2 regions of the Anoxybacillus sp. P3H1B genome follow, and region 2 is predicted to be linked to the other one. Evidence: riboswitches for the same ligand, from Rfam matches in the RefSeq annotation. Region 2 holds a riboswitch; the other holds the start of a gene.

Region 1 (8,281 bases), on a different contig from region 2:
GTCGGGATTTACTTAGCCGCTGGAAAAAGTGCAAGAATGGGAACGGATAAACGATTGCTTCCATTTGCTGACTATTCTCTCGGATCCACTGCCTTACAAGCAGCCGTATTGTCTTCCCTTTCTCACATTCTTGTGATTGTGCCTATGGAGGATTCACTTGACTGGATGCTACATGAATTACGTCATCATGAAAAATGCAGCATCATTCGTTGCGCTTCTGATTGGGGATTCGCCCATTCATTGCGATGCGGACTCCATCTTGCTATCAAGCTTCATGCTGAAGCAGCCGTGGTGATGCTGGCCGATCAACCATTTATTACAGCTGCTATGATTAACGATCTTATCAACGCTTATTGCCAACATCGCACTGATTATGTCGCTTTTTCATCCAAATCGAGGCCTTCTCCGCCCATTCTCTTCAGCGCTTCTTTATTCTCTGAACTGCTCGACATTTATGGTGACAAGGGAGCACGCCAGCTGCTTCGCAAGAATAGCCACTGGAATGGAAGGTTACTAACAGCCAATGACATGGACTTGTTTTTCGATATTGATACATTCGTAGACTATGAAACAGCGATCAGGCGCTGGAATCAAAAAAGGAGGGTTTATCATGATTGGAAAGAGCGTCATTCGCAAAGAGGCTTGGGATAAAGTAACTGGGCGGGCCAAATATACCCATGATAAGTTGCAGCAAGGCATGCTGCACGCCCATCTTGTTACAAGCCCTTATGCTCACGCTCTTATTCACGAAATTCACTTCGAAAAAGCGCTCTCCGTTCCAGGAGTGCGCGCTGTCGTGACAGGAAAAGGACTTCCTCTGACAGGAGAGGATTTACGAGACCGGCCGCCAATCGCTTTTGATAAAGTGCGTTATCATGGTGAAGTAGTGGCGATCGTAGTCGCCGATACCCCTATACAAGCAGAGAAGGGCGCCAATCTGGTTCAAATCGTATACGAGCCGCTCCCAACGGTCGGTTCGCCACGTGCCGCATTACAAGCTGACGCCCCGTTGATTCATGAAAATCTAGGAAGTTATGAAAAAAATGATCACACGTATCCTGAACCGAATACAAATATCGCCCACCGCACCAAAATTCGCAAAGGCAATATGGAAAAAGGCTGGAGCGAAAGCGAAGTCGTGATTGAGACCAGCGTCGCATTTTCCCCCTCAGATCATTTAGCGATGGAGACAAGATGTGCAACAGCCGAAATTTTTCCGGACGGAAGGATTGAGATCACCGCCTCTACCCAATCGCCATTTATGATCAAAAAACTAATCAGTACTTATTTTGGCGAAGATGTCGGAAAAGTGGTTGTGCATACGCCTTTGGTCGGCGGGGGTTACGGAGGAAAGGCACCTGTTCAATTAGAACTGCTCGCTTATTTAGCCTCTAAAGCAGTGAGGGGCCGTAAAGTCAGCGTTTGGAATACAAGGGAACAGGACATGATTACATCGCCCGTGCACATCGGAATGGAGGCGACTGTCAAGCTCGGTTGCACAAAGGATGGAATGATAAAGGCGGCTGAAATATTGTTTTTATTTGACGGAGGAGCCTACTCTGATAAAGCGATTGATGTCACTCGTGCTGCCGCAGTAGATTGCACAGGGCCCTATCGCATTGAAAATGTATGGTGCGATTCGCTCTGTATCTATACGAACCATCCATACGCCTCGCCCTTTCGTAGCTTTGGCCATTGTGAACAAGCCTTTGCCATTGAACGGGCCATGGATATATTAGCTGAAAAGCTGGGCATGGATAAGCTCGAGCTGCGGCTGAAAAATGCGATTTTGCCCGGCCATACGACTCCGACCCGCGTCCTTCTTAATCGAAGCAATGTCGGCAATTTGCCCGCTTGCATCAAACGGCTGCGCGAGCTCATTCAGTGGGATCAATGGCAGCGAATCGAACTAAATGCCCGCACTGTTCGCGCCAAGGGTGTGAGCTGCTCTTGGAAAACATCCACGATTGACACCGAGGCCAGCTCCGGTGCGATTGTAACTTTCAACCCTGATGGAAGCGTTAATCTCATGTCCGGCGTTGTCGAAATCGGCACAGGCTCTAAAACGGTTCTCGCCCAAATTCTTGCTGAAAAGCTAAAAATGGACATGGATGATATTCACGTAAAAATGGATATCGACACGCAAAGCACACCAGAGCATTGGAAAACAGTCGCCAGTCGCGGCACATTTATGGGGGGGCGAGCTGTGTTAAATGCAGCCGAAGATGCCATTCGGCAGTTAAAAGCGATCGCTGCTTGTGTGCTCCGCTCCCCCATCGAAGATTTAGAAGTCGGCTACGGCAAAGTATTTGTACGCGATGATCCTGCTATTTTTATTCCGATCAAAGATATTGCTTATGGCTATAAATATCCGAACGGAAACGCGATTGGCGGACAAATTATTGGACGCGGCAATTACACGTTGCGTCATTTAACTCCTCTTGATAAGGAAACAGGAGCAGGGAAGCCCGGCCCAGAGTGGACGGTATGTGCCCATGCAGTAGAAATTGAATTCGATAAACGCGATTGCACCTATCAAATTCTTAAAGCCGTATCGGTCGTTGATGTCGGGGAGGTGCTCAATTGGAAAGCAGCGATCGGACAGATCATCGGAGCAATGAGCATGGGGCTGAGCTTTGCCAGCCGCGAAACCTTTTTATTTGACCGATATGAGCGCGTATTAAATCCACAGATACGGACCTATCAGCCAATCCGCTTTGGCGAGCATCCAGAATATATAGCCGATTTTATCAAAACACCTCAAATAGATGCGCCTTATGGAGCACGAGGTGCTGGAGAGCACGGTCTCATCGGCATTCCTGCAGCACTGGCCAATGCCTTATCAATCGCTGCTGGCGTTCCTCTTAACAAATTGCCGCTGTTCCCTGAACAAATTTGGCGAGCGCAAAAGGGGAAATAATATGGTTTCATTTGATTTCACATACCATCGTCCATCATCAATCGAAGAGGCCGTTCAGTTATTTGCATCGCTTCAGCGTCAAGGAAAAACGCCCATCTATTATAGCGGAGGAACAGAAATCATTACCCTCTCGCGCCTAAATCTTGTATTTGCAGATGCCGTTATTGATATCAAGCACATTCCAGAATGCCAGTCATTTGACATTTCACAAAATCAATTAGTACTCGGCACCGCTCTTACTCTTACCGCTATTGAGGAAACAAACGCATTTCCGCTATTAGCCAAGGCGGCAAGTGAAATTGCAGATCGCACGGCGCGCAATCAGATTACGCTTGGAGGCAACATTTGCGGCCAAATTTTTTACCGTGAAACCGTACTGCCTCTTTTACTTGTAGACAGTGATATTGTGATTGCTGGAAAATCGGGGGTTCAGCAAAGACCGATTCATGAAGTCTTCCAGCAAAGCATCCAACTGCAGCCTGGGGAGTTTCTTGTGCAAGTCAAAATGAATGCGGCATATTTAACGATGCCCCATGTCCATATGAAACGCCGAAAACAGGGCAAGGTTGGCTACCCGCTCGTCACCGTTTCCGCTTTAAAAAAAGGAAATGAACTCCGCACTGCTTTTAGCGGCGTCTGTCCATTTCCATTTCGTTCGCCAAAAGTAGAAGAGATGTTAAATGCCCGCCATCTTCCGATCGACGCACGAATCGACTATGCGTTACAGCAATTGCCCGAACCGATTTTGGATGATATCGAAGGTTCAGCGGAATATCGTTTATTTGTGTTAAAAAATACGCTTTGGGACATTCTTACTGAACTGGAGGAGGCCGAAAGATGAGTTCATCATCCAAATGTGAAATACCGCTTACTGTCAATGGAGAGAAATACTCCGTGATAGCCAGACAAGCGGATACGCTTCTTTTTGTTCTTCGCAATCACCTTGGTTTGACAGGCGCCAAGCCGGGTTGTTTAAACGGCGATTGCGGTGCATGCACCGTATTGATGGATAAAACGCCGATTAAATCGTGTATGATACTAGCCATTGAAGCCATTGGAAAATCCGTTACAACCATTGAGGGATTGCGCGATGCCCCCATCCAACGAGCATTTGTCGAGCATTTCGCCTTTCAATGCGGATATTGCACGCCCGGGTTTATTATGAACGCCCATGCTCTTGTTGAAAGCACGCCGAACGCCTCGGAACCAATCATTGAAAAGTGGCTTGAATCCAATGTTTGTCGTTGCACCAGCTACTTTGAAATTGAGCAGGCGGTCAAATCTGTGCTCGCAGAAAAGCAAGCAAGCAAAGACTGATTACTTTTTAGCCTTTCCCGCCATATTGGCCGGGAAAGGCTTTTCTGTGAATGAACCAGATGCTCCTCTTCATACGCACCGCGTGATCCGTCAGCAAGACAAATCCATGTCCTTATTGAGCTTATCATTGATAAAGTCTCGAACCGGTTTCAACAAACTCCTTCGCTTTTTGCTTCATCCCGTCCTCTTTTATGCTTTTTTGCAAATCATGGGAAATTTTCATCGAACAAAATTTGGGGCCGCACATGGAACAAAAATGAGCCACCTTCGCCCCTTCCGCCGGGAGTGTCTCATCGTGATATTCCCTAGCCCGTTCCGGGTCCAGCGAGAGATGGAATTGGTCGTTCCAACGAAACTCAAAGCGCGCTTTCGACAGCGCATCATCCCGCATTTGCGCTCCTGGATGCCCTTTCGCTAAGTCAGCAGCATGCGCCGCAATTTTATAAGCAATCACTCCTTGGCGCACATCCTCCTTATTCGGCAATCCTAAATGCTCTTTCGGCGTCACATAACAAAGCATCGCGGTTCCATACCAGCCGATCATTGCCGCACCGATCGCTGATGTAATATGGTCATATCCCGGGGCGATATCCGTCGTCAGCGGACCAAGCGTATAAAATGGCGCACCATGGCAAATCTCCATCTGCCTGTCGACATTTTCTTTGATTTTATCCATCGGCACATGCCCAGGCCCTTCAATCATCACTTGGACATCATGCTTCCATGCTATTTGAGTGAGCTCGCCAAGCGTCTCTAATTCTGCAAATTGCGCTTCATCATTCGCATCGGCAATCGATCCAGGCCGCAAACCGTCTCCTAACGATATGGCGATATCATAGGACTTTAAAATTTCGCAAATTTCCTCAAAATGAGTGTATAAGAAATTTTCCTGATGATGGGCCAAACACCATTGCGCCATAATCGAGCCACCGCGCGACACAATTCCTGTTGTTCTTCCAATGGTCAACGGTATATAACGAAGCAATACCCCAGCGTGAATCGTAAAATAGTCAACTCCTTGTTCAGCCTGCTCAATCAGTGTATCGCGATAAACTTCCCACGATAAATCTTCAACTATTCCATTCACCTTTTCCAACGCTTGATAGATCGGAACCGTCCCAACTGGAACAGGGGAATTACGAATAATAAACTCTCTCGTCGTATGAATCTGCTTTCCTGTTGATAAATCCATGATCGTATCTGCTCCCCAGCGGACAGCCCAGAGCATTTTCTCCACTTCCTCGTCAATTGATGAAGTGACGGCTGAATTGCCGATATTAGCGTTAATTTTGACATGAAAACGTCTCCCAATAATCATTGGTTCACTTTCCGGATGGTTGATATTGGCTGGTATAATCGCCCGCCCGGCCGCGATCTCTTGACGGACCAGCTCTGGATCCATCTGCTCCCGAATAGCGACAAATTCCATCTCCGGAGTAATGATCCCGCGTTTCGCATAATGCATTTGTGTGACTGCCTTGCCATTTTTGGCACGTAGCGGCGTCCGCTTAAAGGGAAGATAGATGTTCGATTCCTTTCCTTTGGAGAGGCCGTTGTCCTCTGGACGCACTGGCCGTCCTTCGTATTCCTCGACATCGTCTCTTTCTAAAATCCAACGTTTGCGCAGTTCAGGAAGCCCGCGGTAAATGTCCGCTTGAAATTCCGTGTCGGTATACGGCCCGCTCGTGTCATATACACAGATCGGATCGTTTTTAGACTCTCCGGCTTCCGTCTTGGTTGGGCTTAGCGTAATTTCACGCATAGGAACGCGAATATCAGAACGCGATCCTTCTACATACATTTTTTTACTGGCTGGAAACGGCATAGAAGATAAAACGTTTTGCATGCAACCCTTCCTCCTTTTTGTTTCATTCGATCTAAGGGCTACACCAAAACGTACGAAAAAAAGACGGTGGGGAAAAAGCAAAAATCGGGTTCTCCAAAAAGAGAACCCGATGGAATCAACAAATAGCGCAAAGTATATGCAACAATCCATACTCCCACTATCTACTTCCCTACGCTGGCATAACCCAGATCAGGTTCAAAGGGTCAAAGAACTTTCGCGCGTTCTTCTCTCAGTCCAAGCTATTGGACTCCCCTAGTAGATCCATTATTTACTTTTAGGGAAAGTTTAGCATATTTATTCATTTATGTAAACATTTTTCTTATGTTTTCCTATACCCGAAATTTCCCTAATAGATTCTGCATTTCTCCAGCCATTTCATTCAGCGCAGAAGCAGAAGAAGCGATTTCTTCCATAGAAGCCATCTGTTCTTGGGTCGCTGCTGAAATATGGCTAGAGCCCGCTGACGATTGTTCCACGATTTCTGCCATATGTTCAATGGCTGAAGCAACGTTCTGGGCGCTTTGCGTCATTTGGCGAATTACGACTGAAACTCCTTCAATTTGTTCATTGACCCCGTTAATAGATCGCCGGATTTGTTCAAAGGAAAGTCCGGCTGTTTGAACGACATGAAGCCCTTGAGAAACTTCATCGGCAACAACATCCATTGACCCAATGGCTTTATCGGTTTCTTGTTGAATGTCATCAATTAATTTTGTAATTTGCTGGGCGGATTGTGCCGATTGCTCCGCCAGCTTTCTCACTTCATCAGCGACAACGGCAAATCCCTTCCCTTGCTCTCCCGCCCGCGCTGCCTCGATTGCCGCATTTAATGCGAGCAAGTTGGTTTGTGAAGAAATCCCTGTGATGACTTGCGTGATTTGGCCGATTTCAGTAGAACGTTCTCCTAATCCTTTAATGATTTGACCGAGCAATTGGACATGCTCATGAATAAAACGCATTTGCTCTTCCATTTTTTCAATCGATTGTTTTCCTGATGCCGCTTTCATCAACATTTCGCCTGCATTCGTAGTCACCTGTTCTGTATTCGCAGCGACTTGCAGTAAAGAACTGGAAATTTCATTCATGGAATAAGACGTTTCTTTTGTCATCTTGGCTTGTTGGTCTGAGTGAGATACGATGTTTTCCATGGTTGTTGCAATTTGTTCCGTCGCTTTTGTTGTTTGCTCCGTATTATGGGAAAGCTGCTCGGCAAATAACGTCATCTCATCTGAATGGCGCTTCATATGCGCCATGACCTCACCCCATGTTTTGGCCATTTCGTTCATGCAAAGAGCGATCGGCCTCAGTTCTTTGACACTCTCCACAGGAACTCGCACAGATAAATCGCCTTCCGTCATTTTTTCTAAATAGTCATTAATGATCGCAATCGGTGCAACAAAACGACGATAATTCAAAGTAGCTGACAAAATACCTAGAACAATGCCAAATAATGCCGTCCCTGCTATAGTCCATCCAAAAGCGGAACCGCTGATCCCGTTTCCTAAGCATACCGCTAGAGCAATTAGCACCACTCCAGGAATAACAACCATCAGAGTGCGAATAATATAGCTTGATAGTGACACCTTTGTTCCCTCCGAATTTTCAGTCAATTCATAAATATTATATCATTCCTTTTCTACAAAACGGAAGATAATTTTTATTATAGTATACTTTTAAAAACCGACATATTAAGACATATAAATTATATATTCGCTCTTATTATTTTATAAATATAACGAACAACGACTATTTGATTTTTCACTTATTCCATTTCGTCTCATGAAGCATTGGGCATTTCTCTAGGACTATCGCATGCTGAATATTTTCCTCGTAGCGGATCTGCTTGCTCCATGTGACAGAAATCGGCAAGAGCCTGCTTTTCAGTGCGCAAAAATGGAGGCAGCCCTCCCCTAGCTATCTATTTTTCCCTCTTTGCAAAATCACAGCGATTGATTGCTCCTGTCATCAACTCTGACTTCGCATTCCACTTCAGCGCTGGCGTTTCCCTTGAATCACACGAAACAAAAGTGGTAAAATCACGAAAAAAAAGAGCCAATATTATCCCATGAAACAGAGGAAAACGCCCCCCTCCTTTTCCATGGGCGGGAATACCTAACCCCTCTTCTCAGCAAAGTGTAGGTGGGAAGCGTTCAAAAAAGGAAAGGGGATTAACGATGATCGGATTCATTGGTCTAGGA
Region 2 (8,281 bases):
CTTGCTTCGCGGGTTTATCGGACGTGAGCATTGCGGCGTCATGCCGATTCGCGGCCATAGCGGTGTGCAAGGTTCGGGGGAAATGGGGGCTGACCCATTTGTTCTTCCGGGCGGCGAATTTGATGAGGAAAATATTACCCGTCTTGAACAAATATGGGGCTTTCCGATTCCTCGCTGGCAAGGGGACACAATCGGACAAACGATTGAAAACATCTTGCTTCCAGATGGTCATGAACGAAAAATGAAGCTGATGTATACGAGCGGCGGCAATTTTCTTGAGACGATGCCGAATCCTGATTTCGTTCGCCAGGCGCTTGAACAGTTGGAGCTGCGCGTGCATCAAGATATTATTTTCAATACTTCAACACTCTTAGATGCGAAGGAAGAGGTGATTATTTTACCGGCGATGACGCGATACGAGCAGCCGGGTGGCGGTACCTCGACCAGCACAGAGCGGATGGTCTATTTCAGCCCGGAAATTGACGGCCCACGCATTGAGGAAGCGCGCGCGGAATGGGAAATTTATGTTGATCTCGCCTCTAGAGTCAAGCCGGAACAAAAGCATCTCATCGAGTTTCAAAACGCCCAGCAAATTCGCGACGAAATTGCGGTGGCCAACCGAAACTACGACGGCATTCAACATTTGCGGAAAAAAGGTGATGTGTTTCAATGGGGCGGCGCGTGGCTTTGTGAAGGCGGCATATGCCCGACCCCAGACGGCCGCGGAAACCTTATTCCGATCGAATTGCCAGAGCTGCGCAAGACGGAAGGCAGCTTTTTTGTCACAACAAGGCGGGGCAAGCAGTTCAACTCGATGGTCTATAGCGAGAAAGACCCGTTTAATAACGCCGACCGTTATGATATTTTGCTGAACGAAGAAGACGCCAAATCGCTCCATATTCGCGACGGTGAACCGATCGTTGTGTACAACCGGCATGGCATGATGCAGGGGAGCGCCAAATACGCGGACGTCAAACGCGGCAACATCGCCGTCTATTGGCCGGAGGGAAATGTGCTCATTCCAAAAGGAGTGTATGAAACGTACGCGCACATTCCGGAATACAATACGGTGGCCATCGTTGAAAAAGCGGAGCATTATCATGCGCAAAAGGATCAAAACTATGCAGAAAAACGGATTGAAGAGCTCGAATTAAATGTAGAATAACGTTTGCGAAAGCGCCATTCCAAATAAGAGGGAATGGCGCTGTTTTTTTATGGGGGCATCAAGCGCCGAAATGTTAGGGGTTCAGCAAAAGAGAGGCAGGACGCAACGATGAAAGGGGTTGTATCGACTTAGACCACACTTGATATGCATGGTGCTTCTTGAGAACAAAGGCGGCTCATAGAGTTGTGTCCATAGTATAGAGACGATCGAGCCGCACGTTTTTGCTATACATGCAATTTTTTTCTGTATAATTTCCTCTTTTTGTTAAAAGATAAAAATAACATGATCAGACAAGAGGAGGAGAAGAAATGACGATAACAGAAAAGCGACTTTTGCTCTTCTCATTCCTTGTGATCGCTTTGTTTGTATCGCCTTATTTTATTTTAGGCGAGAATGCGCATATGCGAGTACATGATAATTTAGATTCCAACATCGCTTGGTACAAGGTGCTCGCCAACAGCGGTCAGCTGTTTGGGCCGGTGGGGGCGGTCATTCCGCAAATCATTAACGGTCTGCCGCGAAATGCCTTTGGAACAGAATTTAGTGGAATCGTATGGCTCCATGCGTTATTTCCATCGATTTATGCTTATGGACTCAGCCAGCTGATTACAAGGGTATTTGCTTTTATCGGAATGTACTTATTGCTGAAAACGCATGTTATGAGGGAGAAAGAATGGGCATGGATTCGCATTGGTGTAGCACTTGCTTTTGCATTAACACCATTTTGGCCGTCCGGAATGTTAAGCACTCTTGGTATGCCGCTGGCACTTTGGGCGTTTTTAAATATTCGCGCTGGCAGGCGGTCGTGGGTGGATTATCTCGTGCTTACACTATTGCCGCTATACTCTGGTCTTGTACTTGGTTTCTTCTTTTTCCTCAGTGCTCTGGGCATTTGGTGGCTTGTGGATGCATTGAGGTATAAAAGATGGAATCTGCGCTTTTTGGCCGCCATCATCTATATGACTGTGTTATATTTAGCCGTTGATTATCGGCTTGTTCATTCACTTCTATTTTCCGAAGAGCCAACAAGCCGCGATGAATATTTTCATGCTGATCTTTCTTTTTGGCGTGCGGTTCGTTTGACATTTAAAAATTATATTCTTGGTCATACGCATGTCATGACCGTGCACGGACTCGTGATTTTACCAATCACGCTTTTCGCCTTGTATTTTGTGGGAAAAAGGAAGAAATGGCGGCAAGAAAAGCTGTTTTTATTTCTCCATGTGCTTAACTTTGCCCTTTCCCTGTGGTATGCGTTTTGGTTTTATCGAGGGTGGCTGCCACTTACAGAACGGTTTGATCTTCTTAATAAGTTTAATTTTGCCCGCTATCACTTCTTGCGACCTATGGTGATTTACGTATTGTTTGCTCTTTCATTGCGAATCATATGGCAGCATGCTAAAGCATGGAAAAATGTTGTGTGGCTGGCGCTTGCGCTGCAGCTTTTTATTTTAGCTATATTTAACGAAGAAATTATGTATCAAAATAAGCCGTCGTTTCGCCAGTTCTACGCTGAAAAACAATTCGCGGAAATTAAACGTTATATCGCGCGGCCCGTTGATACATACCGCGTTGCCAGCATCGGCATTCATCCGGCCATTGCTCAATATAACGGCTTTTATACGCTGGATACGTACAACAATTTTTATCCGCTTGAATATAAACATCAATTTCGGCAAATCATTGCTCCTGAGCTAGCAAAAAACCAGACGCTGCGCAAGTATTTCGATAAGTGGGGCGGCCGTTGCTATTTATTTGTCGATGAGCTTGGCAAGCACTACATGTTTAAAAAGAATTCAAAGAAGAAAATTCAACATTTAGAGCTGAATACCGATGTATTCCGCAAGATGGGCGGCCGTTATATTTTTTCGGCGCTTCCGATCGAAAACGCAGCCCAAAATCAGCTACGGCTTGAGAAAGTGTTTCATTCCAAGGAATCCGCATGGACGATTTATTTATACAAACTAGCATCATAGGGAGGAGAGCATCATGAGCGAACCTGTATTAACGATTGTTGTACCTTGCTACAACGAAGAAGAAGTGCTTCCGGAAACGATTCGGCAGCTGCGCGAACTGCGCGAGCAGCTTGTCAGGGAGCGGCTTATTTCCGAATATAGTGCTTTACTATTTGTCGATGATGGAAGCCGAGATGCAACATGGACGATCATTTACAAAGCGAGTTTGCATTATCCGGAGGTCAAAGGGGTCAAGCTTGCCCATAATGCCGGCCATCAAAATGCGTTATTAGCTGGTTTGTTTTCCGCAAAAACTCGCTCAGATTGTATCATTTCCATTGACGCCGATCTACAGGATGATGTGTCGGTCATCCGCCAGTTTGTACAAAAATTTCATGAAGGGTATGAGATTGTATACGGGGTTCGCAACCGCCGCGATACAGATACGTTTTTCAAGCGTCATACAGCACAGGGATTTTATAGAATGATGAAGGCGATGGGCGTTCACCTTATATATAATCATGCCGATTACCGCTTGATGAGCAGGCGGGCGGTTGAAGAGCTGGAACGATTTGAAGAAGCCAATTTATTTTTGCGAGGAATTGTTCCATTGCTTGGATTTCGTTCAACTGTTGTTTATTATGATCGAAAGGAACGACTTGCCGGTGAAACAAAATATCCGCTAAAAAAAATGATTTCCTTTGCTCTTGACGGTATTACGTCATTTAGTGTGACACCTATTCGTTTTATTTCCATGATCGGGTTTGTTTCTTTTTTTGTCAGCCTGTTATTTGGTGCTTACTTCCTGTTTTTAAAATGGACCGGTCACACACAAACGGGATGGACATCGTTGATTACATCGATTTGGCTGCTTGGAGGATTGCAGCTGATTGCTTTTGGGCTAATCGGTGAATACATCGGAAAGATTTATAAAGAAACGAAACGGCGCCCTCGTTATATTGTGGATTTAGATTTATTTAATTTGCCATTGCCGCGATCTTCCTCGTTTCATGAAGAGCCAAGAAGAACGGAATCATTGCCGGGAGGGAGCACATAATTTTTTGCTTGCATTCTCGGGCGAGAAGGGGTAGACTGTGCTTGTAAACAGTGAAAAGGATACGGGAGTCTGTGGAATCAGGCTGAGAGTACGGCTATCATCCGCCGTTGACCGTTTGAACCTGTTGGGTAATGCCAGCGTAGGGAAAGTGATAGAGGCGATATAGATGCACTTTGCTTACGCGCAAAGTGCATTTTTATTTGCAAATCCAGCTGGACAAACGAATAAGGGAGAGGATGGAAAAGATGAATTTGCAACATGTGGCAGAAGTACTCGATCAAGTGCGCAAGGCTAATCCACTTGTGCATAACATCACAAATGTAGTTGTGACCAATTTTACAGCAAATGGTCTGCTTGCGCTTGGCGCTTCACCAGTGATGGCCTATGCCAAGCAAGAAGTAGCGGATATGGCGCGAATTGCCGGAGCGCTTGTTTTAAATATCGGCACGCTAAATGAACAGGAAATTGAAGCGATGCTGATTGCCGGCAAGGCAGCAAATGAACAGGGAGTTCCTGTGATTTTCGATCCGGTTGGAGCGGGAGCGACGCCATATCGCACGGAAACCGCCCGAAAAATAGTCCGTCAATTAAATATTGCCGTCATCCGCGGCAATGCAGCAGAAATCGCGAATGTTATCGGCGAGCGGTGGGAGATTAAAGGAGTGGATGCCGCCGAAGGAAGCGGCGATGTGGTGGCACTAGCGAAAAAAGCAGCACAGCAGTTAAAAATGACAGTCGCTATTACCGGAAAGGACGATGTTGTCACAGACGGAGCGACGGTTTATGTGGTTCATAACGGTCATTCGCTGTTAACAAAAGTCACTGGGACAGGCTGCCTTGTCACATCTGTAATCGGAGCGTTTGCGGCTGTTGAAAAGGACTATGCAGCAGCGGCAACAGCGGCGCTTGTCAGCTATGGCGTGGCGGCGCAACTAGCTGCTGATGAAGCGGCAGAGTATGGGCCTGGAAGCTTTCAAATCGCCTTTTTAAATCAGTTGGCCAAAGTTGGCGCGGAGGCCATTAGTCAATATGGATCCTTTACCAAAGTTGAATGAAGGGGAGAGACATGGTGAATCAAGTTTATAAAGCATTAACGATTGCTGGGTCAGACAGTGGAGGTGGAGCCGGCATTCAGGCGGATTTAAAAACATTTCAAGAGTTACGCGTCTTTGGAATGTCTGCATTAACGGCGGTAACGGCGCAAAATACGCTTGGCGTGCAGGGAGTGTATCCGCTTTCTGTAGAAGCCGTTGAGCAGCAGATTGAATCCATTGGTACGGACTTAGGAGCAGACGCCGTCAAAACGGGCATGTTGTTTAATGCAGATATCATCCAAGCCGTAGCGAAAAAGGTGAAGCAATTTGGCTGGCGTCGGCTTGTCGTTGACCCGGTTATGATCGCTAAAGGCGGGGCACCACTTTTACAGGAAGCAGCGGTGTCAGCGTTAAAAACACATTTGTTGCCGCTGGCGATGGTAGCCACTCCTAACATTCCAGAGGCAGAAGTATTGACGGGGATGAAGATCCGCACATTAGAGGAACGCCAAGAAGCGGCAAAACAGCTTCACAAAATCGGAGTCACGTACGTGGTCATTAAAGGAGGCCACGATGATGTTGAAAATGCAGCGGTTGATTTGCTATATGATGGCCGTGAATTTTCCTATTTCAAGGGCGCCCGAATTGAAACGAGACATACGCATGGAACAGGCTGCACGTTTGCCGCTGCAGTAACAGCGGAGCTTGCTAAGGGGCGCAGCGTCCATGAAGCGATCGAAACAGCGAAAGCATTTATTCAAGCCGCGATTGAAAACGAACTGGGGATCGGCAATGGGCATGGCCCAACCAACCATTGGGCGTATCGGCAAAAATGGATGTCGTAGGTGATGAAAATGGCGCAAACTTCAATGGATAGTCTGAAAGAGCAATTACGTGTTTATTTTATTATGGGAAGCAACAATTGTGAACGAAGTCCGTTAGAGGTGCTGACAGAAGCGATTGAAGGCGGAATTACGATGTTTCAATTTCGCGAAAAGGGCAAAGGGGCTCTTTCGAAAAAGGAGCAGTATGCATTAGCCAAAGAGTTGCAAGCGCTTTGCCGGAAGCACCATATTCCGTTTATTGTGAATGATGATGTGGAGCTAGCATTAGAGCTTGATGCTGATGGGGTCCATATTGGACAAGACGATGAACGGGCAGATGTCGTACGAAAAAAAATAGGAAATAAAATTCTCGGCGTTTCAGCTCATAATTTGGCAGAAGCGAAACGCGCCATTGAGCAAGGCGCTGACTATCTTGGAGTCGGTCCTATTTTTCCAACCAGCACAAAAGAAGATGCAAAAGAGGCACAAGGAACGGCCGTTCTTCGTCTTATGCGTGAGCATGGTCTGTCGATACCGATCGTGGGCATTGGCGGAATTACCGCGAACAACGCAAAGAAGGTTATTGCCGCTGGAGCAGACGGGGTGTCTGTCATTAGCGCGATCAGTTTAGCTCCTTCTCCTAAAAAAAGTGCGGAATGGCTGGCAAGAGCGGTTTCTGAAGCACTGAACGAATAAGGATGTCGATCATTGGACTACTCCATATCCCGACAGAAGACTATGGCCTCAAGGAACATGACGGACATCGCTTCATGAGTTAGAGAGAGAAATGTCGGTTGGCATTGGCCAAAGTAGTGGAATCACAAGAATCTATGTGCTATTCTATACTTGTAAGTGGTTCTTGGAAAAACTGAAGATAGAGGATTGTGACAAGGAACACCGTCCGTTACGTAAAAGCTTCAACGTTCCCTTGTCTGTGCACGGTTCGAAGCAACGAAAACCGAGCCCAGTCGAACGTGTGAAGCGGACGAATGTACAAGCTTTCTTGTCGTTTCCCGTTGGAACAACGGGGAAGGTCTGCTAGCTGAAAAACCGAAGGATGTTTCCATGTTCGCAGGAATCTCCCACTTTGAAGCGAAAGTGGTAGTAATTCAAAGATGATATGATATAATGGAAAAGGAAAAGACGAAAATGAAGCGCATGGAGTGAATGATATGAACATAGGATTTGGCGAGATTGCCTTGATCGTATTTTTTGCCCTGTTACTTTTCGGCCCGAAAAAGCTGCCAGAGCTTGGACAAGCAGCTGGAAAAACGCTCCGCGAATTTAAAAATGCTACAAAAGGCATCATGGATGACGAAGAACAGAAAACGAAAAAGCACGACTGAAAAAACCGCTTGGCATAGCCGAGCGGTTTTTTAGTCTAATTCACATTCTTTGAGGGGAACGACCTTTGTCTTTTTCACGATTTTATAGCCAAGCCAAACCGCTAAAAACAATGGCAGTCCAATGTAGGAAACGAGAATGCCGTACCAATCGATTGACTTCCCCATAAAGGCCCCATAGTTCTGTCCCAAAATGACAATCGTGCAAAGCACTAGAGCGAACAATGGTCCAAATGGAAACCATTTGGCTTTATAAGGAAGATCATTGAGATCGCGCCCTTGCGCGGCATATGCTTTGCGGAAACGGTAGTGACTGACCGCGATGCCTAGCCACGCAATGAATCCCGACATACCAGAGGCATTTAATAACCATACATAAACGGTGCCATCGCCAAAGAACGAAGCCAAAAAAGCAAGCGTTCCTAGTGAAGCTGTGACTAGTAATGCATTAACAGGAACACCGCGGTGATTTAGCTTGGCCAGAAATTTTGGCGCTTTTCCTTCTTTTGCTAGATCCCAAAGCATTCGAGTAGACGCATACATACCGGAATTTCCGGCTGATAAAACCGCTGTTAAAATGACGGCGTTCATAACGGATGCAGCCAACGCAATGCCAGCTTTATCAAAGACGAGAGTAAATGGGCTGACCGTAACGTCGCTATTCGCTAGATTTTCATTTGTATACGGAATAAGCAGCCCGATTGCTAAAATAGCCAGTATATAAAATAGCAAAATACGCCAAAATACTTGACGAATGGCGCGAGGAATGTTTCGTTTCGGATCCTCGCTTTCACCGGCTGCAACCCCAAGCAGCTCTGTTCCTTGGAAAGAAAATCCTGCGGCCATAAAAATGCCGAGAGTCGCCATGAACCCACCATGGAACGGAGCGTCGTCGATGGTGAA

Evidence for each region. A riboswitch is a leader RNA that binds a small molecule or an ion and turns the genes downstream of it on or off. The one in region 2 is predicted to bind thiamine pyrophosphate.
Region 1: linked by a shared signal. The riboswitch ahead of thiC (phosphomethylpyrimidine synthase ThiC) and the one ahead of thiM (hydroxyethylthiazole kinase) in region 2 are both predicted to bind thiamine pyrophosphate.

The regions. Positions count from the first base shown of each region.
Region 1 is NZ_LPUG01000010.1:14,738-23,018, reverse strand. Features, by position in the region: gene AT864_RS03655 (NTP transferase domain-containing protein) at 1-651, shown strand, start outside; gene AT864_RS03650 (xanthine dehydrogenase family protein molybdopterin-binding subunit) at 608-2,920, shown strand; gene AT864_RS03645 (xanthine dehydrogenase family protein subunit M) at 2,922-3,761, shown strand; gene AT864_RS03640 ((2Fe-2S)-binding protein) at 3,758-4,237, shown strand; gene thiC (phosphomethylpyrimidine synthase ThiC) at 4,362-6,083, opposite strand; TPP riboswitch at 6,233-6,347, opposite strand; gene AT864_RS03630 (methyl-accepting chemotaxis protein) at 6,413-7,666, opposite strand; gene AT864_RS03625 (NAD(P)-dependent oxidoreductase) at 8,258-8,281, shown strand, end outside.
Region 2 is NZ_LPUG01000015.1:132,763-141,043, forward strand. Features, by position in the region: gene AT864_RS09820 (FdhF/YdeP family oxidoreductase) at 1-1,165, shown strand, start outside; gene AT864_RS09825 (DUF6044 family protein) at 1,474-3,141, shown strand; gene AT864_RS09830 (glycosyltransferase family 2 protein) at 3,155-4,177, shown strand; TPP riboswitch at 4,229-4,340, shown strand; gene thiM (hydroxyethylthiazole kinase) at 4,423-5,232, shown strand; gene thiD (bifunctional hydroxymethylpyrimidine kinase/phosphomethylpyrimidine kinase) at 5,244-6,056, shown strand; gene thiE (thiamine phosphate synthase) at 6,066-6,731, shown strand; gene AT864_RS09850 (twin-arginine translocase TatA/TatE family subunit) at 7,208-7,381, shown strand; gene AT864_RS09855 (amino acid permease) at 7,412-8,281, opposite strand, start outside.